Regions from separate parts of the Chryseobacterium sp. Marseille-Q8038 genome, predicted to be linked through region 3. Evidence: riboswitches for the same ligand, from Rfam matches in the RefSeq annotation. Region 3 holds a riboswitch; each other region holds the start of a gene.
What was found. A riboswitch is a leader RNA that binds a small molecule or an ion and turns the genes downstream of it on or off. The one in region 3 is predicted to bind S-adenosylmethionine.

Region 1: it holds a riboswitch for S-adenosylmethionine, as region 3 does, so the genes downstream of both, ACWPWS_RS23580 (SusC/RagA family TonB-linked outer membrane protein) here and ACWPWS_RS20510 (TonB-dependent receptor plug domain-containing protein) in region 3, are expected to answer to the same signal.
Region 2: it holds a riboswitch for S-adenosylmethionine, as region 3 does, so the genes downstream of both, ACWPWS_RS24295 (alpha/beta fold hydrolase) here and ACWPWS_RS20510 (TonB-dependent receptor plug domain-containing protein) in region 3, are expected to answer to the same signal.

The regions. Positions count from the first base shown of each region.
Region 1 is NZ_CBCOPN010000002.1:2,115,608-2,125,676, forward strand. Features, by position in the region: gene bshC (bacillithiol biosynthesis cysteine-adding enzyme BshC) at 1-716, shown strand, start outside; gene ACWPWS_RS23550 (LysM peptidoglycan-binding domain-containing protein) at 755-2,725, shown strand; gene fabD (ACP S-malonyltransferase) at 2,796-3,671, shown strand; gene ACWPWS_RS23560 (GYDIA family GHMP kinase) at 3,682-4,587, shown strand; gene pckA (phosphoenolpyruvate carboxykinase (ATP)) at 4,715-6,331, shown strand; gene ACWPWS_RS23570 (hypothetical protein) at 6,383-6,820, opposite strand; gene ACWPWS_RS23575 (type II 3-dehydroquinate dehydratase) at 6,892-7,299, opposite strand; SAM riboswitch class I at 7,545-7,643, shown strand; gene ACWPWS_RS23580 (SusC/RagA family TonB-linked outer membrane protein) at 7,727-10,069, shown strand, end outside.
Region 2 is NZ_CBCOPN010000002.1:2,263,801-2,273,869, forward strand. Features, by position in the region: gene ACWPWS_RS24285 (OsmC family protein) at 1-97, shown strand, start outside; gene ACWPWS_RS24290 (MGH1-like glycoside hydrolase domain-containing protein) at 176-2,791, opposite strand; SAM riboswitch class I at 2,980-3,087, shown strand; gene ACWPWS_RS24295 (alpha/beta fold hydrolase) at 3,148-4,092, shown strand; gene ACWPWS_RS24300 (ACT domain-containing protein) at 4,092-5,630, shown strand; gene ACWPWS_RS24305 (O-succinylhomoserine sulfhydrylase) at 5,755-6,915, shown strand; gene ACWPWS_RS24310 (four helix bundle protein) at 6,943-7,326, shown strand; gene ACWPWS_RS24315 (homocysteine S-methyltransferase family protein) at 7,301-8,311, shown strand; gene ACWPWS_RS24320 (fatty acid desaturase family protein) at 8,395-9,486, shown strand; gene metH (methionine synthase) at 9,488-10,069, shown strand, end outside.
Region 3 is NZ_CBCOPN010000002.1:1,440,110-1,450,178, reverse strand. Features, by position in the region: gene ACWPWS_RS20525 (helix-turn-helix transcriptional regulator) at 1-802, opposite strand, end outside; gene ACWPWS_RS20520 (T9SS type A sorting domain-containing protein) at 957-3,035, shown strand; gene ACWPWS_RS20515 (alpha-amylase family glycosyl hydrolase) at 3,228-6,065, shown strand; SAM riboswitch class I at 6,337-6,442, shown strand; gene ACWPWS_RS20510 (TonB-dependent receptor plug domain-containing protein) at 6,536-8,959, shown strand; gene ACWPWS_RS20505 (APC family permease) at 8,967-10,069, shown strand, end outside.

The DNA of each region.
Region 1 (10,069 bases), 680 kb from region 3:
GACAGAACTATATCATTGTAGATAAAGCAATTCAGTTTACAGAAGAGGAGATCCTGACTGAATTGGAAAATCATCCTGAAAAATTCAGTCCCAATGCATTAATGCGCCCGGTGTACCAGGAAAATGTATTGCCAAACCTGGCTTATATCGGTGGAAATGCCGAAATCATGTACTGGCTGGAACTGAAAGACTATTTCTCAAAAATTACGATTCCTTTCCCTATTCTGATTCCAAGAAACTCTATGCTTTTCCTGAAGGAGAAAATAGTAGGGAAAATTGAGAAACTGGATCTTAAAATAGACGACTTTTTTCAGAACTTCACGGTACTTACCAATCAGAAGATTTTAAAAGATAACCCTATTTTGCAGCTGCTGGAAGAAAAAGAAGAATTGCTGATCCGTAATTTTTCGGAGTTGAAAGGAGCTGCTGAAACTACTGAGAGATCTTTTGGAAATATGGTGAAGGCAGAAGAGGTACGGCAATTAAAATCATTTAAAAGAATGAAAAAGCGCCTGCTTCATGCTGAAAAAATAAAACAGAATGAATTGCTGGAAAGACTTGAAAATCTGTTTTTAGATGTTCATCCTGCTAAAACATGGCAGGAAAGAGTATATAACTTTAGTGTATTCTTTTCAGATTATGGATATTCATGGCTTGAAAATTGTTTGGAAGAAATGGTGGTTGATGATTCCAAATTAATAATTGTTGCCATTTAATTTTAAAGAAGTATTTTTGTAAATTATAATTATCGAATATGATAAAGAGGTTTTTTATTCTATCCAGTTTATGTATGGTTTTGGGAGTTTCAGCCCAGAAATCACATACGGTTGTGCAAGGTGATAATCCTTACAACATTGCCAAAAAGTATGGAATGACTGTAGATGAATTGCTGAAGCTAAACCCAAAACATAAAGATGGCAAATTGGCTATCGGAGATGTTTTAACAATAAAATCAGATAAAGCAGCCACTCCGGCTGTGACAAAAACAGCTCCAGCAGAAAAAGTAACTTCAATTACAAGTACTTCTTCTCTAGGTAAAATTGTTTTACTGCCAAAGCAAACCATCTATGGTATTACAAAACAATACAGAATTTCCGAAACTGATTTAAGAAAATTGAATCCTGAGCTGGATTCTCACATGAAAATCGGAGACGAGATTACTTTACCTCTTGCAAGCATAAAAAAATATGGCGGAGAGCAACAGGCTGTAACAGGCGAAAAACATGCTGAACCTGCCGTAGAAAAAAGCATAACCACCATTACACCTACCACTGTTACCACTGCTGTAGAAGGAGAGTCTTATGTGATTCAGTCTAAAGATAATTATTACAGAATTACAAAGCAGTTTGGCATCAGCCAGCAGGATCTTTTTGCTTTAAATCCAGGATTGGAAGAAAAAGGACTTAAGCCTGGGGATACCATCAAAATAAAAACATCCACTACAAATAATACCAACACCGACACGCCTACTGAACCTTCAAATCCAAAAGCAAAAATGGATTCCGGGAACGAAAAATCAACAACTGCTTCCAATGTTGTAGCAGGTGATGATTATGTTACCTATACAGTTCAACAGGGAGATACAGTATTCTCTATCGTTAATAAATTCGGTGTTTCCATAGATGAACTTATTGCTCTGAACCCAGATCTTTCACATGGCTTGAAAACCGGAATGGTTCTAAAGATTAAGAAGCAGGATGCTGCTTATGTGAAGAAAAACGGTGATGCTTTAAGTGTTATCCTAATGCTTCCTTTCGGGTACAGTACAAATGAAACCCAATACAGAGCAATGGCCCTTGACTTTTTGACAGGAGCTAAGCTTGCCATCGAAAGAAATGCAAGAGGTGGACAAAAACTGGATATTAAAGTAGTAGACTCAGGAAATGAAGCTTCATTTAAAAATTCTTTGACGCAGATTAATCCGGATAATACAGATCTTATTATCGGTCCTTTCTTCAAATCCAATGTAATTGATGTTCTTGATTTTACAAAAAATCAGAAAATTCCGGTAGTAGCACCATTTGCCAATACTCCGGAACTCTATAACTACAGCAATCTTATTATCGTAGAAACGAACAATCAGACTTATGCTGACAAGATTGTAGAAGAAGTAAAAGGTACCTATTCAGATCAGAAAATATATATCGTGGCAGATTCTAAAAAAGAAAATGCCAACTACATCAAAGCAGGGCTTGAAAAAGCGGTGAAAAATCCTAATATCATTATTGTGAATTCTCCGGCAGATATTCAGCCTGACCAGAATATGATGACAGGACAATCTGCTCCGGTTATTGCTATTTTAGCGAATGATGATAATGCAGCAGGAGATGCTTTTGCCAGCAGAATAATCGCCGTTTCTAAAGAAGTACAGGGAGTAAAAGCCTTCAGTATGTTCTATTCTCCTGTTTTTGAAAAGAAAGTAGATGAGCTGAGCCAGGCAAGTCTGGTGTATCTGATGGATAGAAAGATTAATACTGACGGTAATTTTGAAAAAGAAATTCTGGCTGCCTATAAAAGCAAATACTGCAAAACTCCACCAAAATATGCTATCGTAGGTTTTGATGTTGTCAACGACATGTTAACCAGAGAAAATAAAAAAGGAGAGATATTTAAACAGATGAATAAAGTTCAGACTCAGCTTGCTACAAAATTTGAGTTTGTAAAATCTAAAGCTAATGGTGCTTATGTAAATACTGGTTATAGAGTAATCAGGTTAGTACCTTAAATGATTTATACCTGTTTAAAAGAATATTGTTAACATTATAGTTATATTTGCATAATATTTAATTCAATACATGAAAGCACTTGTATTTCCAGGGCAGGGTTCTCAGTTCGTAGGAATGGGAAAAGAATTGTATGATTCTAGAAAAGATATTAAAGATCTGATGGAATCTGCCAATGAAATTTTAGGTTTCGACATTCTTTCCATGATGTTCAGCGGAACGGATGAGGATCTTAAGAAAACAGAGGTTACCCAGCCTTCAATATTTATACATTCAGTAGCCGCATTAAAAGCCGTAAATGGTCTTGGCGCTGAAATGGTAGCAGGACACTCTTTAGGAGAGTTTTCGGCTTTAGTTGCCAACGGAGTTTTATCTTTTGATGACGGTTTGAAATTAGTTTCTGAAAGAGCAAAAGCTATGCAGGAAGCTTGTGATGCAAATCCAAGTTCTATGGCAGCGATCTTAGGATTAGAGGATGCTAAGGTTGAAGAGATTTGTGCACAGATCAGCGGAATTGTTGTTCCTGCAAATTATAACTGTCCGGGACAATTGGTAATCTCAGGAGAAACACTTGCTGTAGAAGAAGCTTGTGTAAAGCTGAAAGAAGCAGGAGCTAAAAGAGCATTACTGTTACCGGTAAACGGAGCTTTCCACTCACCATTAATGCAGCCTGCACAGGAAAGACTGGCAGCAGCTATTGAAAAAACAAAATTCAGAAAAGCAACCATTCCTGTATACCAGAATATCACTACAACAGCGGTAACAAATCCTGATGAGATCAAACAAAATCTGATCGCTCAGCTTACCGGTCCTGTAAAATGGACACAATCTGTTCAGAACATGATTAAAGACGGTGCCTCTAATTTCGTAGAAGTAGGACCGGGAAAAACCCTTCAGGGATTGATCAAGAAAATTGACGGATCCGTAGAATCTGCTTCTGCAATCTAATTCAAAAAATATGAACGCGATATTTTCACCGGGCAAGCTTATGCTTACTTCAGAATATTTCGCAATCGATGGAGCTCTTGTCTTAGCGGTACCTACCAAGCTGGGACAAGAGTTTTTTTTTGAAGAAACAGATGATAAAAAATCTCTGATTATCTGGGAGGCTTATCATCAGAATACACTATGGTTGAAAGCTGTTATTGATTATAAAACATGGCAGATCTTAGAAACCAACATTCCATCAAGCGCTGAATTTATTACCAAAACCTTGAAAAATGTTCAGCAGCTTTCTCATCAGAAATTCAAGACTGATCTTACCTATCATTTAAAAACAAACCTTCAGTTTCCACCAGACTATGGACTTGGGAGCAGTTCTACCCTTATGAATAACCTTTCAGAATGGGCCGGAATAGACCCGTTTTATCTTAATACAATAAGTTTAGGAGGCAGTGGATACGATATTGCGGTGGCGAAAGAAAAGGCTGCCGTTCTTTTCCAAAGTAAACCTGAAATAAAATATGAAAAGGTTAACTTCAATCCTTCTTTTAAAAATGAATTGATTTTTATTCACTTAAATCAGAAACAGGATAGCAGAGAAGGAATCAATTTTTACAAGTCAAAAAAGAAGTCTCCGGAATTGGTTAATGAATTTTCTGATCTTACAAAAAAAATATTGTTATGTAATGAATTGGAAAATTTTTCTGAATTAATGATGATTCATGAACATAAAATTGCTAATTTTCTTGAAATTTCCACAGTTAAAGAGAAGCTGTTCTCAGATTGCCCTTCTTTTGTCAAAAGTTTAGGGGCATGGGGCGGAGATTTTGTAATGAGTGCCAAATTTGGGGACTATAAGAACTATTTTTGGGAGAAAGGTTTTCCTTCGGTTTTCGAATGGGAAAATATAATTGATTTGTAATCAGCTGATTACAATCCTGTTTTTTTATTTGCCATTCTGACTTATATCAGTATATTTAAACCACCTTTAACAAATAATTAATATTATTTTTGTTGAAGTCAATAAAGAAATAGAAAATATAAGTAAAATGAAAAACACTAAAATCATCCAGGATTTAGAGAAATTGGGGATTAAAGGAAACTATGAAGTAGTGTATAATCCTTCTTATGAAGAATTATACCAGGCTGAAGTTTCTTCTGAAAATCAGGGATTTGAGAAAGCTGAACTTACGGAATCTGGCGCGGTGTCAGTAAAAACAGGAATTTTCACAGGTCGTTCACCTAAAGACAGATATATTGTTCAGGATGATGTTACAAGAGATACAATTTTCTGGGATGGTAAAGTAAACTTACCTACTACTGCAGAAATTTTCGGTTCTTGTAAAGAACTAGTGCTGAACCAGCTTGCTGAATCTAAAAAGATCTATGTAGTAGATACATTCTGCGGAACGAATGCAGACACGAGACTTAAAGTAAGATTTATCGTTGAAGTAGCATGGCAGGCGCATTTTGTTACTAATATGTTTATCCGCCCTTCTCACTATGAGCTTGAAAACTTTGGAGAGCCTGATTTCACAGTAATCAACGGTTCTAAAACAATAAACCCTAACTGGGAAGCTCAAGGATTGAATTCTGAAAACTTCATTATGTTCAACCTTACTGAAAAACTACAGATCATCGGAGGTACGTGGTACGGAGGTGAAATGAAAAAAGGGATGTTCGCAATGATGAACTATTATCTTCCATTAAAAGGTATGGCTTCAATGCACTGTTCTGCTAACGTAGGAGAAAAGGGTGATGTAGCTTTATTCTTTGGTCTTTCGGGTACAGGAAAAACGACTCTGTCTGCGGATCCGAAAAGATATCTTATTGGTGATGACGAGCATGGTTGGGATAACAACGGAGTATTTAACTATGAAGGTGGATGCTACGCTAAAGTTATCGACTTATCTGAAGAAAAAGAACCGGATATCTTTGCTACTATTAAAAGAGATGCACTTCTTGAAAACGTTGTTGTGAACAATGGAGTAGCAGATTATACAGACGGATCAATCACTGAGAATACAAGAGTTTCTTATCCAATTTATCATATCAACAAAATTGTATTGCCTTCTAAAGCAGGTCATGCGAAGAAGATTGTTTATCTTTCAGCAGATGCATTCGGAGTACTTCCTCCGGTTTCCATCTTGAATGAAGATCAGGCTCAATACCACTTCCTTTGCGGTTATACATCAAAACTAGCTGGAACAGAAAGAGGAATTACAGAACCTCAGCCATCTTTCTCACCTGCATTTGGTGAAGCATTCCTTACATTACACCCAACAATGTATTCTAAAACATTGATCGGTAAAATGCAGGAGCACGGAGCTAAAGCTTATTTGGTAAATACAGGTTGGAATGGTACAGGAAAGAGAATTTCTCTGAAAGATACAAGAGCAATCATTGATGCAATCATTGACGGATCTATCGATAACGCTCCTAAAACTCAGGTTCCAATCATGAATCTTGAGATTCCTACTGAATTGCCAAACGTTTCTACAGGTATTTTAGATCCTAGAGATACATATGAAAGCGCTTCAGAATGGGAAGAAAAAGCAAAAGATCTTGCTTCAAGATATATCAAAAACTTTGAGCAGTATTGTGATACTGAAGAAGGTAAGAAATTAGTTGCTTCAGGACCTCAGTTACAGGAACAGACTATCTAATAGCTCTCTATAAACATAAAAAAAAGCCTCATCACAGATGAGGCTTTTTTATTAATATTTTTGACAGTTTTCAATCAATTCATCCTGTTCATCAAGTTTTAAGACTGTTGATTTGATTGATTCTTCAGTTAAATGTTTTATGATCATAAAATGTTTTGCAGAAAAATAAGATTCTTCGTCCAATATCTTATCTAAATACTTTGGAGTAGTGAAAGTCATCCAATATTTTGTTTTGTCAGAAAATTCAATGGTTACCTCTACAGCATCAGATTCAATATTTTCTATTGGATCATCTATGTTAACAGAAATTATTTCAGGTTCATTGTTTAAAGTAAAATAAAAATCAGAATACCATCTCAGTCTTCCTTCGTCATTCCAGATTCTTATATTTTCATCATTTATTTCTTCAACGATATAGGATTTTCTTTTCGTTAATTGCCCGGAATATATGCCAATGCTTTTACAGTAAATCTTATCCTTTATCTTCATAAATTATTCTCTTTGTATACATAATTATCTGTGAGAATCTGTGCTATTTGTGGGAAAATATAGACTGAAAATTACTTCAGGCTCAATAAAGCCAATCTGTACCCATCCATTCCAAAGCCGGATAAAACAGCATCTGTGTTCGCTGCCGTCACAGATTTCTGACGGAACTCTTCTCTTTTGTATATATTGCTGATATGTACTTCTACTTTTGGCTTGCGGATATTCTTTAAACAATCAGCGATAGCATAAGAATAATGGGTAAATGCTCCCGGGTTAATCACTACTGCATCAAAATCATCCTCCTGAAGTCTGTTGATAAGCTCACCCTCAATATTGGACTGATAATATTGTATTTCATGAGACTGAAACTCGGATTTTAAATTTTCCAAATAACTTTCCATGGAAACATTTCCATAAATTTCCGGTTCCCGGGTGCCCAAAAGATTGAGATTAGGCCCATTTATAATCAAAACTTTCATACTATAAAATTAAAAAGTTTTTTCAATTAATAATACAAAAATTAAGGTGTTCTCAAATATTTGTTTCATTGAATTATTAATAATGATATTTATCATGTTTGAATAAATGATAACGGCTACAACTCCTTATTGTAATGAGTTTTATTAAAATTTTATGTTAATTATTAAAAATTTATCATGAAAAATGAATAAGTCTACTTGTTTTGTAGACTAAAAGTTTTTAGCTTTGCAAACATATTTCGATCGGCTTATAAAGAAAGATGGAGGGAACTGACCCCGTGAAGTCTTAACAACCTACCCATTGGGCAAGGTGTTACGTTCAGCCTTTTAAGGAAAAATAAGCATTTGGTTTATCGTATTTATCGATGCCCTTTGCTGACTTTTCTGCAAAGGGCTAAATTTTAATATATGATAAATAAAATTGATTATGATTAGTAAAACTTTATTTAATTCTAAAGCTTGGATACCTCCGGTTGCTGCTTTTTTTCTGGGAATTACCAGTGTAAATGCACAGACTTCCAGGCCGAAAAAAGATAGCCTTCATGAAAAAGAGATTGATGAAGTAGTAGTGGTAGCTTACGGAAAAGCGAAAAGAAATAGCTATACCGGTTCCGTAGCTACAATTTCCAGTGATAAAATCAATAGCAGACCTGTAACGAATATTACGAAAGCATTAGAAGGACAGGTTGCAGGGATTCAGACTACCAGCGCATCAGGCCAGCCAGGTGCTGTTTCCACTATCCGAATCAGAGGAATTGGTTCAATAAGTGCTTCCAGTGATCCGTTATATGTAGTGGACGGAATTCCTTTTGATGGAAATCTGAACTCTATCAGTCCCAGCGATATTGAATCTATAAGCGTTCTGAAAGATGCTACAGCAAGTGCTTTGTATGGTTCAAGAGGAGCAAATGGGATCATCATCATTACTACAAAATCAGGTAAAAAAGGGGAAGCAAAAGTTAATTTTAATATCAGTCAGGGATTCTCCGGAAGAGCCGTTAAAGACTATGAACAGGTAAATACAGATCAGTATTTTCAACTGTACTGGGAAGCATTGAGAAATGGATATCAATCCGGGAAAGTTTCTTCTCAGCAGGCAGCTCAGATGGCAACAGACAACCTTATTTCTTCACTGGGGATTAATCCATATGGGACAGCTTATCCAAAACCTGTAGGTACAGATGGAAAGCTATTACCTGGTGCATCACCACTTTGGAATGATGACTGGAGAGATATCTTGCAGAGAGTGGCTTCAAGAAATCAGGTGGATCTTGATATCAGCGGAGGAAGTGAGAAAAGTAATTATTTCTTCTCTCTGGGGTATCTGGATGATAAAGGAATGGCTATTGAATCAGGATATAAAAGATATAATACCCGATTGAAAATCAATTCTGAAGTAAAAAAATGGCTGAATGTTGGGGTGAACTTAAGTTATACAAACAGTATTCAGCAGGCACCTACTTCTTCGGATTCCAAGGCCAGTAACATCATCAATGCGGCAAGATTTATTCCTTCATTCTATCCTTATTATGAAAGAAATGCTGACGGAACTTATATTTTGGATGCTGATGGAAACCCGGTTTATGATTTTGGAAAATACAGACCCACGAATGCGCTTCAGAATCAAAATGCCGCAGCAACCTTGCCATTAGACAAAAACGAAAATAAAGAGGACAACTTTTCAGGGAAAGGATTCATGGAATTTACTTTCTTGCCGGAGCTAAAATTCAAGACGAGTTTCTCTGTTGATTTGGTGAATTACAACGGACATTATTATTCAAATCCATTATTGGGGCAAGGCGCAGAGATTGGAGGATCTGTGACGAAAACCAATACCAGAACGCTTTCTTATACAACCAGTAATATTCTGACGTATGATAAAAAGTTTGGAAAACATCATGTAAATGCATTGGCAGGTCACGAATTCTATAAATATGATTATCAGACGATTTCCGGAACAAGAAGTCAGTTCTCACTGCCTTACTATTATGAGCCGGATGCCGCTTCTTTACTGGGAAGTTTCAGCGGAAACAGTAATAAATTGAGTTTATTGAGTTTCCTTGGAAAAGTAGAGTATGATTACAACAATACCTATTTCTTATCTGCATCAGGAAGGGCAGACAGCTCTTCGAGATTTGCAAAAGATAACAGATGGGGAAGATTCTGGTCAGTAGGAGGTTCATGGAAAATTTCAAACGAAGAATTTGTCAAAAGTCTGAATATCTTCAATCAATTGACATTGCGTGCCAGCTATGGAGGACAAGGAAATGATAAACTGCTTAGACCAAACGGACAGCCGCTTTATTATGCTTATCAGGAGTTGTACAGATTTATCAGTCTTGGTGGAGAACCGGGAACAACACTGGAAAAAACGTCTACCAATAATGTGAAATGGGAAACCAACCTTAATTTAAATGTAGGATTGGAATTCGCGATTCTGAATAACAGGATTAAAGGAAATATCGAATATTTTAAAAGAAAAAGTCAGGACCTTTTGTTTAATATGCCTGTAGCGCCATCATTGGGAATCAGTGATTATCCGGCGAATATCGGAACCATTCAGAATACAGGATTTGAATTTTCATTATTCACAACACCCATTAAGAATGATAATTTCCAATGGAATGTAGATGTGAATCTGAGTACTTTAAACAATAAGGTAACGAAATTACCCGGAGGTTCTCTTGTGGTAGGAACTAAGCTGTTGACAGTAGGAGGTTCGGTATATGACTTCTTTATTCCGGAGTGGGCTGGAGTTGATCCAAGCAAT
Region 2 (10,069 bases), 820 kb from region 3:
AGAACTTTCTTTTGAGAAATACTGTTCCGTATCCAAAACGTTAGAACCCAATGTAGAAATCGGTTACGAAGTCTATGTAAACGGAGAGAAAATTTAATCTCTTATCTAAAAATAGAAAAAGCCGGATGAATCATCCGGCTTTTTTATTACTCATTACCTGTTACTGATTACTCATTTAGAAGGTAAGTCTTGGTTTTATCAATTTCGCCACAGTAGCAGTCCATCCTGTTTGGTGAGAAGCTCCTACACCACGGCCGTTATCTCCATGAAAATATTCAAAGAAGGTGATATAATCTCTGAAATGCTCATCATAATTGAACTTTGGATTACCTCCATTGAAAGCCCTTTGCCCATGTTCATCCTTTAAAAATATGGAGCAGAGCCTTTTGCTGATGTTTTGAGCCACTTCATCAAGATTTCTTTTATCACCACTTCCGGTTGGAAATTCTACTTTTAAACTATTTCCATAATAAAAATGGAAACGTTGCAGACTTTCTACAATCAGGAAGTTGATAGGAAACCAAATGGGCCCTCGCCAGTTGCTGTTTCCGCCAAACATCCGGCTGTCACTTTCTGCAGGAGTATAATACACCATATTTTCTGATCCGTGTACAGAGAATACAAAAGGATTTTCTTCATATACTTTAGACATTGCCCGAATTCCGTAAGAACTTAGAAACTCATTTTCATCCAGCATTCTGGTCAATACCTTTGTCAGTCTGTTTTTTCGAAGGATACTCATCAGGTGTTTTCTTCCATGTCCTTCCTCATCCCAGTGGGAGACCAGTTTGGTGAGTTCCGGTTTATTTTTTAGAATCCATTCCATTCTGGTTTTGAAATTCGGCATTTTTTCCAGTAAATGATGATCTACAATTTCAACAGCAAACATAGGAATCAAACCTACAATACTTCTTAATCTTAAAGAAACGCTTTCTCCATTTCCCAGCTGCAGAACATCATAGAAAAATCCGTCTTCTTCATTCCACAGGCCTTTCGTGCTTTCACCCAGGTTTTCCATGGCCTCGGCGATATAAAGATAATGCTCAAAAAATTTAATAGCCATATCTTCATATACCTGATAATACTGGGCCAGTTCCATGGCAATACGCATCATATTCAATGCATACATCGCCATCCAGCTTGTCCCGTCTGCCTGTTCAAGATGCTGGCCATCCTTTAATTCCATATTCCGGTCAAAAGCTCCGATATTATCAAGACCAAGAAATCCTCCACCAAAGATGTTTTTTCCGTTCTTATCCTTTCGGTTTACCCACCAGGTGAAATTAAGAAGCAGTTTCTGGAATACTTTTTCTAAGAATAGTAAATCCGGTTTTCCATTATTTTTTTCATCAATTTTAAAAACACGGAAGCACGACCACGCATGTACAGGCGGGTTTACATCACTCATATTCCATTCATAAGCAGGAAGCTGTCCGTTAGGATGCATATACCATTCTTTGGTAAGGAGCAAAAGCTGTCCTTTGGCAAATTCTGCATCTATAATGGAGAAAGGCACACAGTGAAATGCCAGATCCCATGTAGCATACCACGGATACTCCCATTTATCAGGCATGGAAATAATATCTTTATTATGAAGATGATTCCATTCTGTATTTCTTACATATTCATTGAAGTTTCTTGGAGCTTCCAAATTAGGGTCTCCTTTCAGCCATTTTCCGATATTGTAATGATAGAACTGCTTATTCCAGAGAAGCCCTGCAAAAGCCTGTCGCTGAACATTTCTTTCATCTTCGTTAACGGTATCATTCTGAATTCCTTTATAAAACTCTTCGGCTTCCGCTTTACGGGTTTCAAAAATAGAGTCAAAATTTTCAAAAGGCTTATCTGCTTCATCAGGACATAGCCTGAACTCAAAAACTTTTGATTCCCCGCCATCAATAATCTCATCAACAAGAAAAGCAGCTTTGCTTCCTCTTTTTTCAGGATTTACAGTGTTTCCCTGATGAATAATATAATCATTAATTCCATCCTTAAAATAGGTGTTTTCAGATGGGGGAGCTCCGTAAAGCTTAGGAGTATTGGTTTCATTGTCACAAAATACACTTTGTGCATTTGAATTTCGGGAATACAGTTTCTTGATTGAAATACTGTCGTGTCCAATATTGATACTTCCGTCGTGAGAAGTATTGAGCTCTCCTTTATAAGTATTGTATCCCCATTTCCAGTTGTTTCTAAACCATACAGTAGGAGCCACAAGAATAGGGGCAGCATGCTGACTTCGGTTGCAGACTGTTACTCTGGCCAGAATATCATTGTGATCCGCTTTACAATATTCGATGAAAATATCAAAATATTCATCATTATCGAAAATTCCGGTATCGAAAATTTCATACTCTGGCTCTTTCTTGCTGCGTTTTCCGTTTTCTGCAACGAGCTCATCATAAGGAAATTCATTAATCGGGTATTTATATACCATCTTCATATAGCTATGAGTAGGTGTATTATCCAGATAATAAAAGATTTCTTTGATGTCTTCTCCATGATTCCCCTGAGGGTTGCTCAATCCGAAGAATCGTTCTTTTACCATTTTATCTTTCTTATTCCAAAACGAAAAAGCAAAACAGAACAGCTGCTTTACATCAGAAATTCCGGCGATGCCTTCCTCTCCCCAGCGGTAAGTGTAGCTTTCAGCATTATTATGATTGGTAAAATTCCAGGCGTTTCCGTTTGGGCTATAATCTTCGCGTACATTTCCCCACTGCCGGTTGCTTACATAAGGTCCCCAGTTTTTCCATTTGGTATCTTGTAATCTTTCTTTTTCAGCGGTCATATCTCATCATTTTTCCATACGAAGTTAGTTTTTTTGAGAAGTAATTCCAATTTTTTTCATCTGAATAATTATTAATATAGTCTTGAAATACTTGTGTTTAAGGGCTTTTAAAAATATTAAAATAATTTTTTTTTGAAATTAAAAGAAAAGAACTACCTTTGCACCATTCGTTCATTCAAATATTGAAAATGTTATCAAGAAAGGTTGAGGGATTAGACCCTATGAAACCTTAGCAACCCTTTGTGCAAGCAAAGAAGGTGCTACGTTCTACCAAAATTATTTTGGACAGATAACTTACTGAAGTTCTTTTCAGCCATTTCCTGTGGCATTTTCAATTGTATTAAAATTTAATAGAATTGAAAACAGAACTAAACTATATTAATCTTTCGTATCAAACTTATTCTCAAAAGGAATACAATATCTCATTAAGCTATCAGCTTTTTGGGAAAGATCTGTTTACAGCCCCTATCATTTTAATCAACCATGCTCTTACCGGAAACTCAAATGTATCCGGAGAAAAAGGCTGGTGGAAACAATTGGTAGGAGAAAATCAGATTGTTGATACTGATCAATACACTGTTCTGTGTTTCAATATACCCGGAAACGGATATGATAATTTTTTAATTGAAGACTATGAAGATTTCACTACTTCAGATATCGCTGCGATATTTCTGAAAGGGCTTAAAGCTTTACATATCAAAAATATATATGCCATTATTGGAGGTTCTCTGGGAGGAGGGATTGCCTGGGAAATGCTTGCCAAGCAGCCGGATCTCGCAGAAATATTTATTCCCATAGCCTGTGATTACAGAACACACGATTGGCTGCATGCCCAATGTCTGGTTCAGAAATTCTTATTGAATGATAAAGAAGAACCATTACAGAAAGCAAGAATTCATGCCATGTTGTGTTACAGAACTCCACAATCACTCAATGACAGATTTCAAAACCAATATAATAAGGAAAATCAACGCTTGGAATCAGAAGACTGGTTGGTTTATCATGGTAATGCATTAAACGGAAGGTTTAGTTTAAAGGCATACAAGCTGATGAATCATCTCCTGATGAATATCAATGCTGATGAAACAGCACTGGAGAGCATACAGGCACGAATGCACGTGATCTCCGTAGATACAGACTTATTCTTCCCGGCTTCTGAAATCCGAATGTGTTTTGAAAACTTAAAAGAGAAAAATAAGGATGTTTCTTATCACGAGATCCAATCTATACACGGGCATGATGCCTTCCTAATGGAATATCAACAATTAAATAATATCATAAAAAACATTTTACAGAAGTAATGAAAAATGCTAACGAAATAAAATTTTTGAAGAACAGATCAATCGTCAAATTTGAAGGAGAAGATTTCCTTGGAGAAATCGGGATTGACGGACGTATTTTTAAGGCGCTTACTTTAGCGCGTATCAGTGTAGGAGTAATTTCTCAACAAGCTATAGAAAACGGAATCTCTATTTTGGTTCACGAAAATGATGCAGAAAAAGCAGTTGCTTGCCTTATTGATGAATTCGAAACAGAAAGAAAATCTGGAAAAGTTTCTCAGATCTATAGTATCAATAATGTTTCTGTGATTGGTTTTGTAGCAGAAGATTTCAATAAAGTCTTTGCTGAACTGGCCAGAAACAATGTTTTCCCATTATTGCTGAATCAGGTAGCCGGAGAAAACAGAGTCAACATCGTAGTGACTTCTTCACAGGATGAAAAAACAAGAAATATCATAGAATCTGAAATTTTCAAAAAACCAAAAACAGTTCATCTGGCAATTATTGGTCACGGAAACGTAGGAAAGACTTTGATAGAACAGGTTTTGGGATCTGCAGAAGAAATTAAGAAACGTAAAAAAATAGATCTTAAAGTAGTTGCTGTAGCCAACTCAAAGAAAATAGCCTTCAATAAAAAAGGATTTGATGCCAATTGGGGCGATGAGGTCTTAACGGCACAACACCCATCTAACGTTGAAGAATTGATTAATTTCTCCAATGAAAATCAATTAGAAAACCTGATCGTTGTGGATAACACTGCAAGTAAGGATTTTGTGAAAAACTATCACGCTTTGGCAGAAAACGGATTCGATTTGGTTTCTTCCAATAAAATTTTCAATACCCTTCCTATTGAGGAATACAGAAAACTAAGATATACGTTAAGCAAAAACAACAGACGTTATCTGTATGAAACTAATGTAGGAGCTGGTCTTCCGTTAATTGACACCATCAAGTTATTACACCTTTCAGGAGAAAATATCACAAGAATCAAAGGAGTATTCTCAGGAACATTGAGCTATGTTTTCAATAATTTTTCTTTGAGAGACGATAAATTTTCAACCATCATCAACGAAGCTTTGGAAAAAGGGTATACAGAACCGGATCCAAGAGAAGATTTATCCGGAAATGATGTGGCAAGAAAATTATTAATTCTTGCAAGAGAGCTGGACTTAATCAATGAATTTGGAGATATCAATATCCAAAATCTGGTTCCTGAAAGCCTGCTTGAAGTTTCAAAATCAGAATTCCTTTCAAGATTGGATGAATTGGATGAAGAATACCAGAAAATTAAAGAAAATCAGGAGCCTGGTCATGTGCTGAGATATGTAGGTGATTTACATGGTGATCTGCAGAAAGACAAAGGAGAACTGGATGTGAAACTGATTTCTGTTCCTGCCACTTCAGCATTAGGACAGCTGAAAGGTTCAGATTCAATCTTTGAAATTTATACAGAAAGTTACGGAGAAAATCCGATTGTGATCATGGGAGCCGGAGCCGGAGCACAGGTAACAGCAAGAGGGGTATTCGGAGATATTTTAAGAGTAAGTGAAACTAAATAATATTTAATATAACAATCTGATAATGTATCAGGTTACCAATAATTGCTGTCGTTATTCTGAGCAAAGCGAAGAATTTCATTGGTACATTGTTAGACTGCTATATTGGTAAATCAATTAAAACTATATGGAAAATTTTGAAACATCAGCAATAAGAACTCAGACTGAAAGATCTCAGTTTGATGAGCATTCTACGCCATTATATCTTACTTCCAGTTTTATATTCCAGGATGCAGAGGATATGAGAGCAAGCTTTGCCGAAGAAAAACCTAAAAACCTATACAGCCGTTTTTCCAATCCGAATGTAACAGAGTTTACAGATAAAATAGCTAAAATGGAAGGTGCAGAAGCCGGATATGCCTTTGCAACGGGAATGGCAGCCATCTATTCTACATTTGCTGCCCTACTGAATGCCGGAGATCATATCGTAAGCTGCCAGTCAGTTTTTGGATCTACACACACATTGTTTACCAAATATTTCCCGAAATGGAATATTGAAACTTCTTATTTCAAAGCAGGAGATGCTGAGAATGTTGAACAATATATTAAACCCAATACAAAGATCTTATATCTTGAAACGCCTACCAATCCGGCGATTGAAATTTTGGATCTGGAGTTCTTCGGGCAGATTGCAAAAAAACATAATCTTATCTTTATTGTAGATAACTGTTTTGCAACACCTTACCTTCAGCAGCCGATTAAATATGGTGCAGATATTGTTGTACACTCCGCAACAAAACTGATTGACGGACAGGGAAGAGTGTTAGGAGGAATAGCAGTAGGAAAAGAAGACCTGATCAGAGAAATTTATCTTTTCGCAAGAAATACAGGGCCTGCATTGTCTCCTTTTAATGCATGGGTATTATCAAAAAGCCTTGAAACATTGTCTATTCGTGTAGAAAAACACTGTGAGAATGCATTGAAGGTAGCAGAGTTTTTAGAAAGCCATCCCAACGTAGAATTAGTAAAATATCCATTCCTGAAATCTCACCCGAGTTACGAAGTAGCCAAAAAGCAGATGAAGCTTGGAGGAAATATCGTAGCATTTGAAATCAAAGGCGGAATAGAGGGCGGAAGAAACTTTTTAGATAAGATACAAATGTGCTCACTGTCGGCTAACTTAGGTGATACAAGAACGATCGTTACCCATCCGGCATCTACAACCCACTCCAAACTTTCAGACGAAGAAAGAAATGAAGTAGGGATTACGGCAGGATTGGTTCGTTGCTCAGTAGGGCTGGAAAATGTAGAGGATATCATTGCAGATCTGAAACAGGCTTTAGATTAATTAATCGTTCACAGTTTATAGAGCCAAATGGATAGAAACTACACAGAATTAGTAATTTGGGGAGAAGGAAGACAGTTGGTTACTCTAACTTATATTCTTACTGCAAATTTTCCTAAAGAAGAATTATTGGCTTTAACGAGTCACATAAGAAGAATGGCAACTTCAGTTTCGTTCAATATAACGGAAGGAAGTAGAACACAGGTTCCTGAAGATACTTTACAGTTTCTGCATATGGCCGGGAAATCTCTTTATAAACTGGAAGCTCAATTCCATTTGGCTTTAGACCAACACTATATTTCTAAAGAAGATTTTGAAATAATCAATAAAAAAATCCTCTTATGTAAAAAACTGGTGAGCGGATTTATAAACTATAAATTGATAGAAAATGAAAAATTCAGAACAATTATATAAAGCTCTGTCTGAAAGAATTTTAATTCTTGATGGTGCGATGGGAACTATGCTTCAGAGATACAAGTTTGAAGAAGAAGATTATCGTGGAGAACGTTTCAAGGATTGGGAACATCCGGTGAAAGGAAATAATGACCTGCTTTCTCTGACGCAGCCTCAGGCTATTGAAGAAGTTCATAAGAAATACCTGGAAGCAGGAGCTGATATCATTGAAACCAATACTTTCTCAGGAACTACCATTGCGATGGCAGATTATCACATGGAAGAATTGGTATATGACCTGAACTATGAGTCGGCAAAAATTGCCAGAAAAGCCTGTGACGAGTACACGGCAAAAAATCCGGACAAACCGAGATTTGTAGCAGGATCTATCGGACCAACAAACAGAACGGCAAGTTTAAGTCCGGACGTTAATGATCCGGGATACAGAGCCATCACTTTCGAAGAATTGAGAGTGGCTTACAAGCAGCAGTGTGAAGCTTTGCTGGATGGTGGTTCAGATATTCTGTTGGTAGAAACCATCTTTGATACCCTGAATGCAAAAGCAGCCTTGTTTGCTATTGACGAACTACAGGATGAAAGAGGAATCAAAATTCCAATCATGGTGTCAGGAACGATTACCGATGCTTCAGGAAGAACATTGAGCGGACAAACGGCAGAAGCTTTTCTGATCTCAGTTTCCCATCTGAATTTATTAAGTGTAGGCTTTAACTGTGCATTGGGGGCAGATCAGCTGACTCCTTACCTTGAAACACTGGCGCATAATTCAGAATTCTACGTTTCAGCATATCCGAATGCCGGTTTACCCAATGCTTTCGGAAAATATGATGAGACTCCAGAAGATATGGCAAGACAGATCAAAGAATATGTAGAAAAAGGATTAATCAATATTATCGGAGGATGCTGTGGGACTACACCTGAGCATATTAAGGCAATTGCGGATCTGGTAGAACAATATCCACCAAGGAAATTGAAGGAATTTGTGTGATTTGATAGATTTTTTTAATTAAAATCAAGAATGAAGGCTAAATTATAAATAGTAACTTTATGTAAACCACAAAGTTAAATATAATGGAAAAGCCAATTTATTTAAAAGATTCGGAAGATATCAGATTATTTAATGAGCTGAGAAAGAAAGTAAACCAGAGAGTGGAAGCCATTTCTGAGAACAGAGATATCTACATTCAGATCAAAGCGGTTGTGCTGCCATTGGTCTATATCGGGTTGTATTTCCTGGCCCTTTTGAATGCCGAAAAGCATTGGATCTACATTCTGAGTTTTGTTTTAATGGGAATTTTTTTGGTTTTAATTTATTTAAACTTAATTCATGAAGCCGCTCATAATAATATCTATAAAAGTAAAAGACTGAACGGGCTGGTTCTTCACATTTTTGATTTTATAGGAGCTAATTCCTACATCTGGAAAAAAAGACATATCGCAAGCCACCATGCCTATCCTAATGTGGATGGATGGGATACAGATATTGAACAGAGCGGATTGCTTTTAATTGTACCATGGATCAAAGCAAAAGGAGTACAGAAATATCAGGATAAGTTTTTCTTTTTAGTCTATCCGTTGTATTTATTCAATTGGATGTTTATAAGAGACTTCAGGGACTTCTTTGACAAGGAAAGAGTGATTTTAAAGACCCAGGGAAGAATACCTGTCATGGAGAAAGTAAAAATGATCAGTTATAAACTGTTCTATTTCTTTTATCAGATTGTGGTTCCTGTGATGTTCTTTAAAGTATCAATAGGATTGGCTTTAGGAGCATGGTTTTTACAGGTGATTTCAGCAAGTATTTTTGCATTGTTTGTTTTACTGCCTTTGCATCCGCTTCCTGATAATGCCTTTCCAAAATTAAATAAAGAAAATGGTCTCCCGTTTAGCTGGCTTCGTCACCAGTTTGAAGTGACCAATGATTTAAAAGAAAATAACTGGTGGGTAAGAAATGTGTTGGGAAATTTCAATTTCCATGTAGCCCATCATCTGTTCCCGAATTACAGTTATATGTATTATAACGAGATCACAGAGGAGATTGAGGAATTTGCTAAAAAACATGATTTAGCTTACAAAAGGTTTCCCCTGATTACAGCTTTAAGCAAGCATAGGGATTTATTGAGGCAGAATGCCCATAATGCCTACTATATTTTAGAAGAATAAAATGAAATATTTAAGATTATCAGGCCTTGAGCCTCTTATCATAACCCCGGAAAGTAATTTCATCAATGTTGGTGAAAGGACCAATGTTGCCGGATCCAAAAAGTTTTTAAGACTCATTAAAGAGGAGAAATTCTCTGAAGCATTAGATATTGCCCGCCATCAGGTAGAAGGAGGTGCCCAGATTCTGGATGTCAACTTCGATGATGGATTGATTGATGGAAAAGCATCCATGATCAAATTCCTGAACTTAATTGCTTCAGAACCGGATATCGCAAGAATTCCAATCATGGTAGACTCTTCCAAATGGGAAATCCTGGAAGCAGGTCTTCAGGTTGCTCAGGGAAAATGTGTAGTGAATTCTATCAGTTTAAAAGAAGGAGAGACAGAATTTATCAAACATGCCAAAGCCATTAAAAGATACGGTGCTGCAGTTATTGTAATGGCATTTGATGAGGTAGGGCAGGCTGACAGTTTTGAACGAAGAATTGAAATCTCAAAACGTTCTTATGATATTCTGGTGAACCAGATTGGCTTCCCGGCAGAAGATATCATTTTCGACTTAAATATCTTTCCGGTGGCAACA
Region 3 (10,069 bases):
GATATTCATAGCCACATTCAATGGCGATCTCTTTGATCATAATTTCTTTATTGGTGATCAGTTTCTTTGCTTTCAACATCCTGAGTTCCGATATATAATGAGCAATCGTTGTATGATACTGAGCTTTGAATTCCTTTCTTATAATATTTTGATTCATGCCAATATATTTTCCGATCTCTTCCGCTTTTATATTCCGGTGATAATTTTCATCAATGAATTTTCTGATTATTTCCGGAGTCTTTGGGGTAGATTCCAATGTGTTTTTCTCATTAAACTGCTCAAAAATCAGAATAAGAAGTTTGATGATTTTTGCTTCTATGAATAATTTCTGCATGATTCCTTTCTTGGTATAACCTAAAATTTCCTTTACAATCATATGCATTTCAACGGTCATGTCCGGAGGTGTTTCTTTATGCAGGAATATAAAATTATTATGAATCATATTTTCAAGAATCTCTGCGTTCTCACGATTATGCTCAGGATTGATGAGGTTGAAAATATATTGATAATTGATCTGAATCTGCAGATATTTCAGGATTTCCTGATTTTCAGTCCATACTTCTGCAACATTTTCTTTAGGGGAATAATGAAGGATATATTGATTTTTCTTGAACAAAAATTGAGTTCCACAGTCATGAGCCTCCAGATTAATGGCATTGCTCAGAAAGAACAGAAGGTTAAAGCTTGACTTCCCTTCCAGCATATGAGACTTGAAGGTTTGGTCAGGACACAGATCTTCCTGCATAATGATTTTGATGTCTTCGGATCTGAACAAAAGTCCATTTTTAGATTCACTCCTCATACAACACATTTTTACGGCCATGGTACAACTTCTTAAGGGAAAAGTCCTTCGCAGGATAACCAAAAGTTCGAAAATGATAACTCGGGGTTAATTATGTGAGGTACTTTTGCGCAAAATTAAATTAAATTTAGAATAATTAAAAATAATATTTCATATGTTTAAAGATTTACATTTTGCAATAAAGAAAATCAGAACGGGAGTAGCACTGCTAACCCTTGCTGGAAGCTATATGTATGCCCAACAATGGGAAAATGTAGGAGGAGCTCAGGATGTATCTGCAGGAGGAAGCAGTTTTAATAATTTGGTTATTGATAATCAGGGAAATTATTATCTGTCATATTATGATGTTTCAGTAGCCAAAGGCTCTGTTCAGAAATTTAACGGAACCTCATGGGCTTACTTAGGGGGAAGTCCTGGTATTACTACAGGAACAGCAACTTACAACTCACTGTCAATAAGTCCAAACGGGAACAGTATTTATTATACCAACCAGCTTGGTTATCCAGGTTCCGGAATGGAAGTACGTTTGTTTACAGGATCTTTATGGTCTCAGCTTCCCAACGCTACAGATAGCTCTGTTAATTATCAGGCTTCCGCAGTATCAGTTGTTAATATCATATTTACGTATGGATCTTATGGTTCAGGAACTGTTAAAAGATACTTTGGAGGAGCTTGGGAACAAGTAGGAAATGCAGGCTTTTCAGGAGGAGCTGAATTTGCTGAAATGGTCATCGGAACCAATAATATGGTGTATACCTGTAATGTTTCCGGAGGGTTGAAAGTATATCAAAACAGTACTGGTGCGAACTCAACACAAAACTGGAGTTTAGTAGGTGGAGCTGCGGCAGACGCTTCTTCTTCAGGAGAACAGTATAATGCTGATATTGCTTTAGATGGATCCAATACTATTTATGTAGCCTATGTTTCAAACTCAGGAGGGGGAAAAAAGGTAAATGTCAAAAAATTTGATGGAAATTCATGGGTGCAGGTTGGAAATGCTAACTTTTCCGAAGGAAGGGTACAACATGTTGCTTTAGCTGTAACAGAATCCGGGAAACCTTATGTGGTTGCCAGCCGTTTTGAAAATGACAATTTCCTGAGAAATACCGTTTATAAATTAGATGATTCACAAAACTGGGTTTCATTTGGAGGTGACTTCGTTTCCGATGATGAAGCAAAATACAATGATCTTGCAATAGATAAAGCACAAAACTACCTTGTTCTGGCTTATTCTGACAATACCACAAAAGTTAAAAGAATTTCATTGACATTAAATCCTCAAACGTGCAGTAATACAGATCCAGGAGCAAATGTGGGTGACGTAGGCTGTGTAAGTTTTATGTATCGCGGTCAACAGGTAGCGTATTCTACGGTAAGAGGCGCTGACGGAAAAATATGGCTTCAACAGAACCTGGGAAGTACGCAGGTGGCTTCTTCAATAGCTGATGCGAACGCTTATGGAGACCTTTTCCAATGGGGAAGATGGGATGATGGCCACCAGCTTAGAAATTCTCAGGTTGTACAGGCTCCATCGCCCAATACACCAGAAGGAACAAGTGCTACAGGAGGAGGTTATATTGCAGGATCTCCAGCATGGTGGGCTGGTTTTTCAAGTGGAGATACATGGACAGGAGTATCAGCGGCAGATGTTAATGCATCGGCTGGAGTAGATCCTTGTAAAGCAATAGGTGCAGACTGGAAAATGCCTTCTCAGGCAGACTGGACTGCTTTAGTAGGGGCAGAAGGTATTGGCAATCCGGCAACGGCCTATAGCAGCAATCTTAAATTACCGGCTGGAGGATACAGAAGCTCCAGTGATGGTAACTTTACTTTTGTAGGACAAAGAGGGTATTTCTGGAGCTCTGATACATCAAGTCTGGGAGCAAAATATCTGTATATCGGATCAACAATTGCCAATCCGTCAGCAGGATCTATGAGAGGACAGGGATCATCGGTAAGATGTATCAAGCCTACAGCTTCTTTGGGTACTTCTGAAACTACACTGAAAAATGCAGTAATAGGAATGTATCCTAACCCTACAAAGGGAATTCTTACGGTTAAATCTGATTCCGGAATTGAAAAAATAAATGTAGTAAATGCTGTAGGACAAAGAATGAATGTACAGTTCTCAGATAATCAGATTAACATGACCGAACTTCCTTCAGGATTATACATCGTAGAATTAAAACTTAAGAACGGACAATCCATTTCGAAAAAGATTATAAAAGATTAAGCGAATTTCAGGAACATCGATTTTCGTCAAAAAATTAGTTCATTACAATTACTTTTATTGGGAGGCTCATGAAAATTTCATGAGCCTTTTTTTGATTTGTTTTTTCCCGGAAAATTGAAATATTTGAGGATGATTAAGCAAGAATAGTCGTTATGAAGGAAAAATTATACTATATTCGATAAAAAATAATAAATGAAAAAGTTTTATTCCGTTGGTTTTCTGTTGATTACATTGTTCGTTTTTGGGCAGATCAATTATACCATTACCCCCAACCCATTCGATGAAACAGACGCTATAACACTTACAGTTCCTGGAGATCAGATTGACGAATCTGCGTGGGGTGTTTCCAATAATGCCATCTATATCTGGTCCTGGTCTTTTGACACGAATTATCAGAACAGTCAGGATTGTCCTACCAATGGCAGCTGGAACAATTCAAGTGATGTAAATAAACTGAATTATAATGCAGGTACAGACAGTTACTCGCTTACTTTTACTCCAACAGCCTTTTTCGGAAGAACAGGAATTGGCAGGTTTGGATTTTTATTAAAAGATAAAACAGGATCACATCAGACCTCACCGGATATTTTTGTAAACGTAGGTACTTTAAGCTTAAGTCTTACCCATCCGCTGGCCAATAGTTTAACTTCTGTTCCCGTGGGGAATTCTATCAATATTACGGCTACTTCTAATGTTAATGCTACATTTCAGTTAAAAGCCAACGGAACGGTTGTAAATTCAACAACAACGCCTTCACAATCTTATTCTTATAGTTATACTGTTTCTCAGGATGCCAGTATGGAGCTTATAGCTACACAGGGATCTAATTCTAAAACCGCAACGTTTATCCTACAGGTTCCGAGAAATGTAGTTTCTGAAGCAATACCTAACTGGATTAAACAGGGAATCAATTATCACCCGACAGATCAGACCAAAGTGGGACTTGCTTTATATGCGCCGGGTAAAAACTTTGTGCATGTCATCGGAAGTTTCAATAACTGGGCAGTGAATGATTCTTATTTAATGAAAAGAGATACCACAAACCCGGATCTTTATTGGATTGAGCTCAACGGGATTACCCCTCAACAGCTTTATACTTTCCAATACAGAACCAATGATTTGAGAAAAGTAGCAGATCCTTATTCACCACAAATATTATCTTCTTATGATGATCCGTGGATTTCGGCTTCTACCTATCCAAACTTACCTGCATTTCCTGCCGGACAGGGTTTTGAAGTGTCAACATTTAAAACAGGGCAAGCGGCTTATAACTGGCAGATAACCAATTTCCAAAGACCTGCAAAAGAAGATCTGGTAGTGTATGAATTATTATTGAGAGACTTTACACAGGAAAAGAACTGGCAGTCATTGATTAATAAAATTTCTTATTTAAAAAATCTAAAAATCAATGCTATAGAATTGCTCCCGATCATGGAATTTGACGGAAACCTTTCCTGGGGATACAATACATCTTTCCATTATGCATTGGACAAAGCTTATGGAACTCCTGAAAAATTCAAAGAATTTGTAGACCTGTGCCATCAGAATGGTATTGCTGTTATTCTTGATGTTGCGTTTAATCACGCTACGGGACGTTCACCTTTGGTAAGACTGTGGAATGTAGATCCTGATGGTGATGGCTATGGAAATGTTGCGCCAGACAACCCTTATTTTAATCAGGTTCCGAAACATTCGTACAATGTATTTAATGATTTTAACCATACGAGTCCTTCAACGCAATATTACGTTGAAAGATGTCTTCAGCAATGGCTGACTGAATATCACATAGACGGATTCCGTTGGGATTTAACAAAAGGATTTACCCAAAGCTGTTCTGAAAATGATGAAGCCTGTACCAATGCTTATCAACAGGACAGAGTAGATATCATGAAACATTATGCTGACAGACAGTGGGCAATAGACCCGAATTCTTACATGATTTTTGAACATCTGGGAACTGATGCAGAGGAACAGCAATGGGCAAACTACAGGATCGCAGAAGGAAAAGGTGTTATGCTTTGGAATAAGCAGACAGAACCTTACAACCAGAATACAATGGGGTATCAGGAAAACAGCAATTATGACCGTATGAATCACAGTCTTCATGGCTTTACCAATATGAGTGCTGTAGGATATGGAGAAAGCCATGATGAAGAAAGGCTGATGTTTAAAAACCTTGCCTATGGTTCTACTAATGGGAGCTACGATGTTAAAAACCTGAATACATCTCTTGAAAGGATGAAAACTTTCGGTGCTACGTTCTTTACCATTCCCGGTCCGAAAATGATCTGGCAGTTTGGAGAATTGGGATACGAATTCAGCATCAACAGATGTGCTAACGGAACTATCGACAGCGGATGCAGAACAGATGAGAAACCTGTTGCATTTACATTAGGATATGATACCAATGCAAACAGAAAAGCAGTTTATGATACATGGGCTAAAATAATCAATATCAGAAATACCCATCAGGTTTTTAAATCTAAAACTTACAGTATAGAATCCAATAACCTTACGAATGATCCAAATGGGCTGATCACAAGAATTTACGTGTATGATGCAGCAATTACAACTGGAATAAAAAATATAGTAGTATTAGCCAATTATACTACTTCTTCCCAAAATGTGGTGCCTTATTTCCCTTACACAGGGCAGTGGCAGAATCTGATGGATGATAGTATTTTGAATGTGGCTTCTACAACAACTCCGATTACTTTACAGCCTGGAGAATTCAGAATATTTGGAAACTATGCAGGTGCTTTGTCAACAATAGATATCAATACAGGAAACAAATTGTCTCTTCAGATTGCAGATAATCCGATACAAAACGGAATCGCTCGATTCATTTTCAATAAAGCAAAAAACGGAGAAATTTTAATTTTTGATATGACGGGTAAAAAGCTGGACTCTTTCAAGCTGAATAAAGAAAACGGTACACATGAAACGAAAATAAGTTATCCACCGGGAACCTATCTGGTACAGTTGAAATCGGATACAGGAATTGCCATTCAAAAGATGATGATCAAATAAAAACAAATTATCAAGCTGTTTAGACTTATAAAAAATGTTGAATATGTAAAACCATTAAGAAGGATTTAAGAAATAAAGTATCGTTAAGATGGATCATTCTGAATTTTAAGCTTAAAACGAAGCTTATCTTAATACTCTTATCACCTTAATATCATCTTAATGTTTCAAAAATAAAACTTACCACAAGTTCTATAAAATAATGAAAGGCAGATTTGCAGTACAGCAGATCTGCTTTTTTGTATATTTAAAAAAATAGTCTACTTTTGCAGTAGATTTATCAAGAAAGGTGGAGGGATTTGGCCCGGTGAAACCTTAGCAACCTGCACGGTTCCAGAAGTGTAAAGGTGCTAATTCCAACCCGGAGGGGGAGATAAGTGAAGTCAATATTCTATATGAATTCCATTTCTTGAAGTCTTGTGTATCTGCGGAAAGATCCGTCAGATTCGTATTATTAATTGGCAAGAACAAAAATGAAAAAATTAAGCACAGCTGTATTATTGCTTGGGGCAATGTTAGTCGCTGCTCAGGAGAATGAGGAGAAAGGCAAAGAAATAGAAGATATCATCATTGTCGGAAACCGAAATGTCAAAAGAACAAAACTGGAAACACCAGTTCCTGTAGATGTTATTAATATTGACAAAATACAAAGAAGTTCTCCACAAATGACGGCTCAGGATCTCCTGAACTATGTGATTCCATCGTTTAATGCAGTGAGACAGTCTGCTTCTGATGGAACAGAGCATATTGATCCTGTAACCTTAAGAGGAATGGGACCAGATCAGATCCTGATTTTACTTAACGGAAAAAGAAGACATTCCACCTCTTTAGTTAATTATCAGAATACGGTTGGAAATGGATCTGTAGGAACAGATTTAAGTACAATTCCGGTCATTGCGATTGATAGAATAGAAGTGTTAAGAGACGGAGCTGCAGCACAATACGGTTCTGATGCCATTGCAGGAGTGATCAATATTATTCTTAAAAAAAATACGGGAGCCTCAGCAAGTCTTACGTATGGATTGACTGGGAGAAATGATGGGGATACTTATCAGGCAGGAGCCAATTATGGGACTTCATTAGGAAAAAAAGAGGGTTATATCAACCTTTCCCTACAATTAAGCCATAGAGGAAAAACAACACGAACTCAAAATCATGATCTGGATATTTTTGGAAATAATTTTGCCTATGCATTTGCTGATGATCCCGAAGCGGCAAGAGCAGCGGATGATGCAAAGATTAAAGAACGAGGACTAACCCGTGACGATTTTAATTTTCAGATCGGAGATGCCCAGATCAGACAGGGACAGTTGTTTTTCAATGCAGAATATCCTTTTAATGATCAATTTAAGATCTATTCTTTCGGAGGTTTCAGTATCAAAGAAGGAAAAGGGTTTGGTTTCAGAAGACTTCCAAGCGAAACGTCTAATGTGGTTTCATCCATTTATCCGAACGGGTTTCAGGCAAATCTCGGATCACAAGTATATGATGTCTCCTATGCTGTAGGAGTAAAATATAATGTCAGTGACTGGTTTTTTGACCTTAGCAATACATTCGGAAGCAATACCTTCAATTACAATGTTAGCAATACCAATAATGCTTCCCTGGGAGCAAATTCACCAACCCGTTTTTATGCTGGAGCACACAGCTTCCTTCAAAATACGATTAATCTTGATGTTTCCAAAAAGATAAACCGTTTTAATATCGGATTCGGGGGAGAGTTCAGATTGGAACAATATCAGATCAAACCCGGTGATGAAGCTTCTTATACCCAATATGACATCAACGGAAATGTTGCCACCGAAGGATCAACGGTGCTTGGAGCAGGCGGATCTCAATCTTTTATCGGATTCTCTCCAGACAATGCACTGAAAAAAGACAGACATTCCACGGCAGTATATGCAGATGTTTCCTATGATCTGGATAAAAAACTCAATATTGACGCTGCTGCCAGATTTGAAAATTATTCAGATTTTGGAAATACCCTGAATGGGAAATTAGCAGTACGATATGAATTTGTAAAAAATTATGCAATTAGAGCAGCGGTAGGAACAGGGTTTAGAGCTCCTTCCCTTCAACAGCAGTATTTTAATAACTCTTATGCCGACATTTCTACTTCCGGTTCAGGAATTGTAACCAAAGGGATTTTCCGAAATGATAGCGAAGCAGCCAGAATTCTTGGGTTTGATAAGCTTAAACAGGAAACCTCTGTCAATGCAAGCGCTGGATTTACCCTGAGACCTTTAAACAAACTCTATATTTCGGTAGACGGATATTGGATAAAAGTAAAAGACAGGATTGTAATTACCAGCAATATTACCGATCCCAGACTGGATCAGTTTAACGTAGAAAGCGGAAGATTCTTTACAAATGCCATTGATACTGAAACAAAAGGAGTAGATGTGGTAGTTTCTTATGACTGGATTCTTGGAAGCGGAAATTTAAATATTAATCTTGCCGGAAACTATACAGAAACAAAAATCACAGACTTTCATTTTCCGGAAAACTTAGGAACTCCTCAGAATGAATTCTTTGGCCCGGATCAGATCAACATCATTGAAACCCTGTCTCCAAAAACAAAAGCTTCATTAGGCTTGAATTATGGAATAGGAAAGTTCAATTTTCTCGTAAGAAATACCTATTTTGGTAAAGTAATAAGAGATGGTTATCCATTTGGAGGCGTTCAGGAATTCTCTCCGAAGGTCGTTACGGACATCAGTGTCGGGTATGACATCACAAAAAACATCAATTTTACAGTAGGAGCCAATAATGTATTTGATGTCTTCCCGGATCGCCAGATCTATGAAAATTCATATTATGGAGTATTCAAATACGCGCCGGTTCAGATGGGAACACTGGGAAATTATTTCTTTGGAAGACTTAATTTTAACTTTTAATCATTAAATGAGTACTGCTTCACATCAGATTGGCTGGAAAACAGCCGCCGCTATCGTTGTTTCCAATATGATCGGAACCGGGATTTTTACAACCCTGGGATTTCAGTTGTCCGATATTACCAATACCTACAGCATTTTCCTGCTTTGGAGTATTGGAGGAATTCTCGCTTTGTTCGGGGCTTTTTGCTATGCCGAATTAGGTTCACATTTTAAAGGAAACGGGGGCGATTTTATTTACCTCAAAGAAACCTATCATCCGATATTCGGATATCTGATAAGCTGGATTTCACTTATCATTGGATTTTCTTCTCCGGTTGCGCTGGCAGCATTGGCAATGTCGAAATACCTTTCCGTATTCGATTATTCTTTTGGAAATGGGTTTGCCATTGCCGCAATATTTCTGGTTGCCATTGCATTATCATTTAGCCTGAAAACATCCAGTAGGTTTCATAACTTTTTTACGTTCATTAAGATTGCATTCATTATTGTACTGGTTATTCTTGGAGTAGGAATTTCAGGTTCACCGCAGATTGGGAACAGTCTCAATTTCAGTGACAGCTGGCAGAATGAAATCATGCTTCCTGCATTTGCTACCTCTCTGGTATTTGTAACTTATTCTTACACAGGCTGGAATTCAGCTTCTTATATCGCAGGAGAAATAAAGGATGTTCAGAAAAACCTTCCTAAATCTCTTATTATAGGAACTGTTTTCGTGACGGTAAGCTATATTCTGGTGAATTATATTATGCTGAAACATGCTCCTGTGAGCCAGTTGGCAGGAAAAGAAGATGTGATGGGAGAAGCTGCTGTCAATATGTTGGGACCTGCTTTTGGAAAGATTGTCAATGTTTTTATTGCCCTGCAATTGATAGCAACAATTAGCGGGTATCTGTGGGTAGGTTCGAGGTTAACACAGGCTTTTGCAAAACATACCTACATTTGGAAACCCTTATCCGAAGGGAATAAAAAAGGAATTCCGGTAAGAGCCATTTTTGCTCATGCAGTGATTGCCTCTGTTATTATTCTGACAGGAAGTTTTAAAGAGATCTTTGTCTATACAGCTTTTATTTTACAGCTTTTTGCCAGTCTGGCAATTTCTACCGTGTTCTT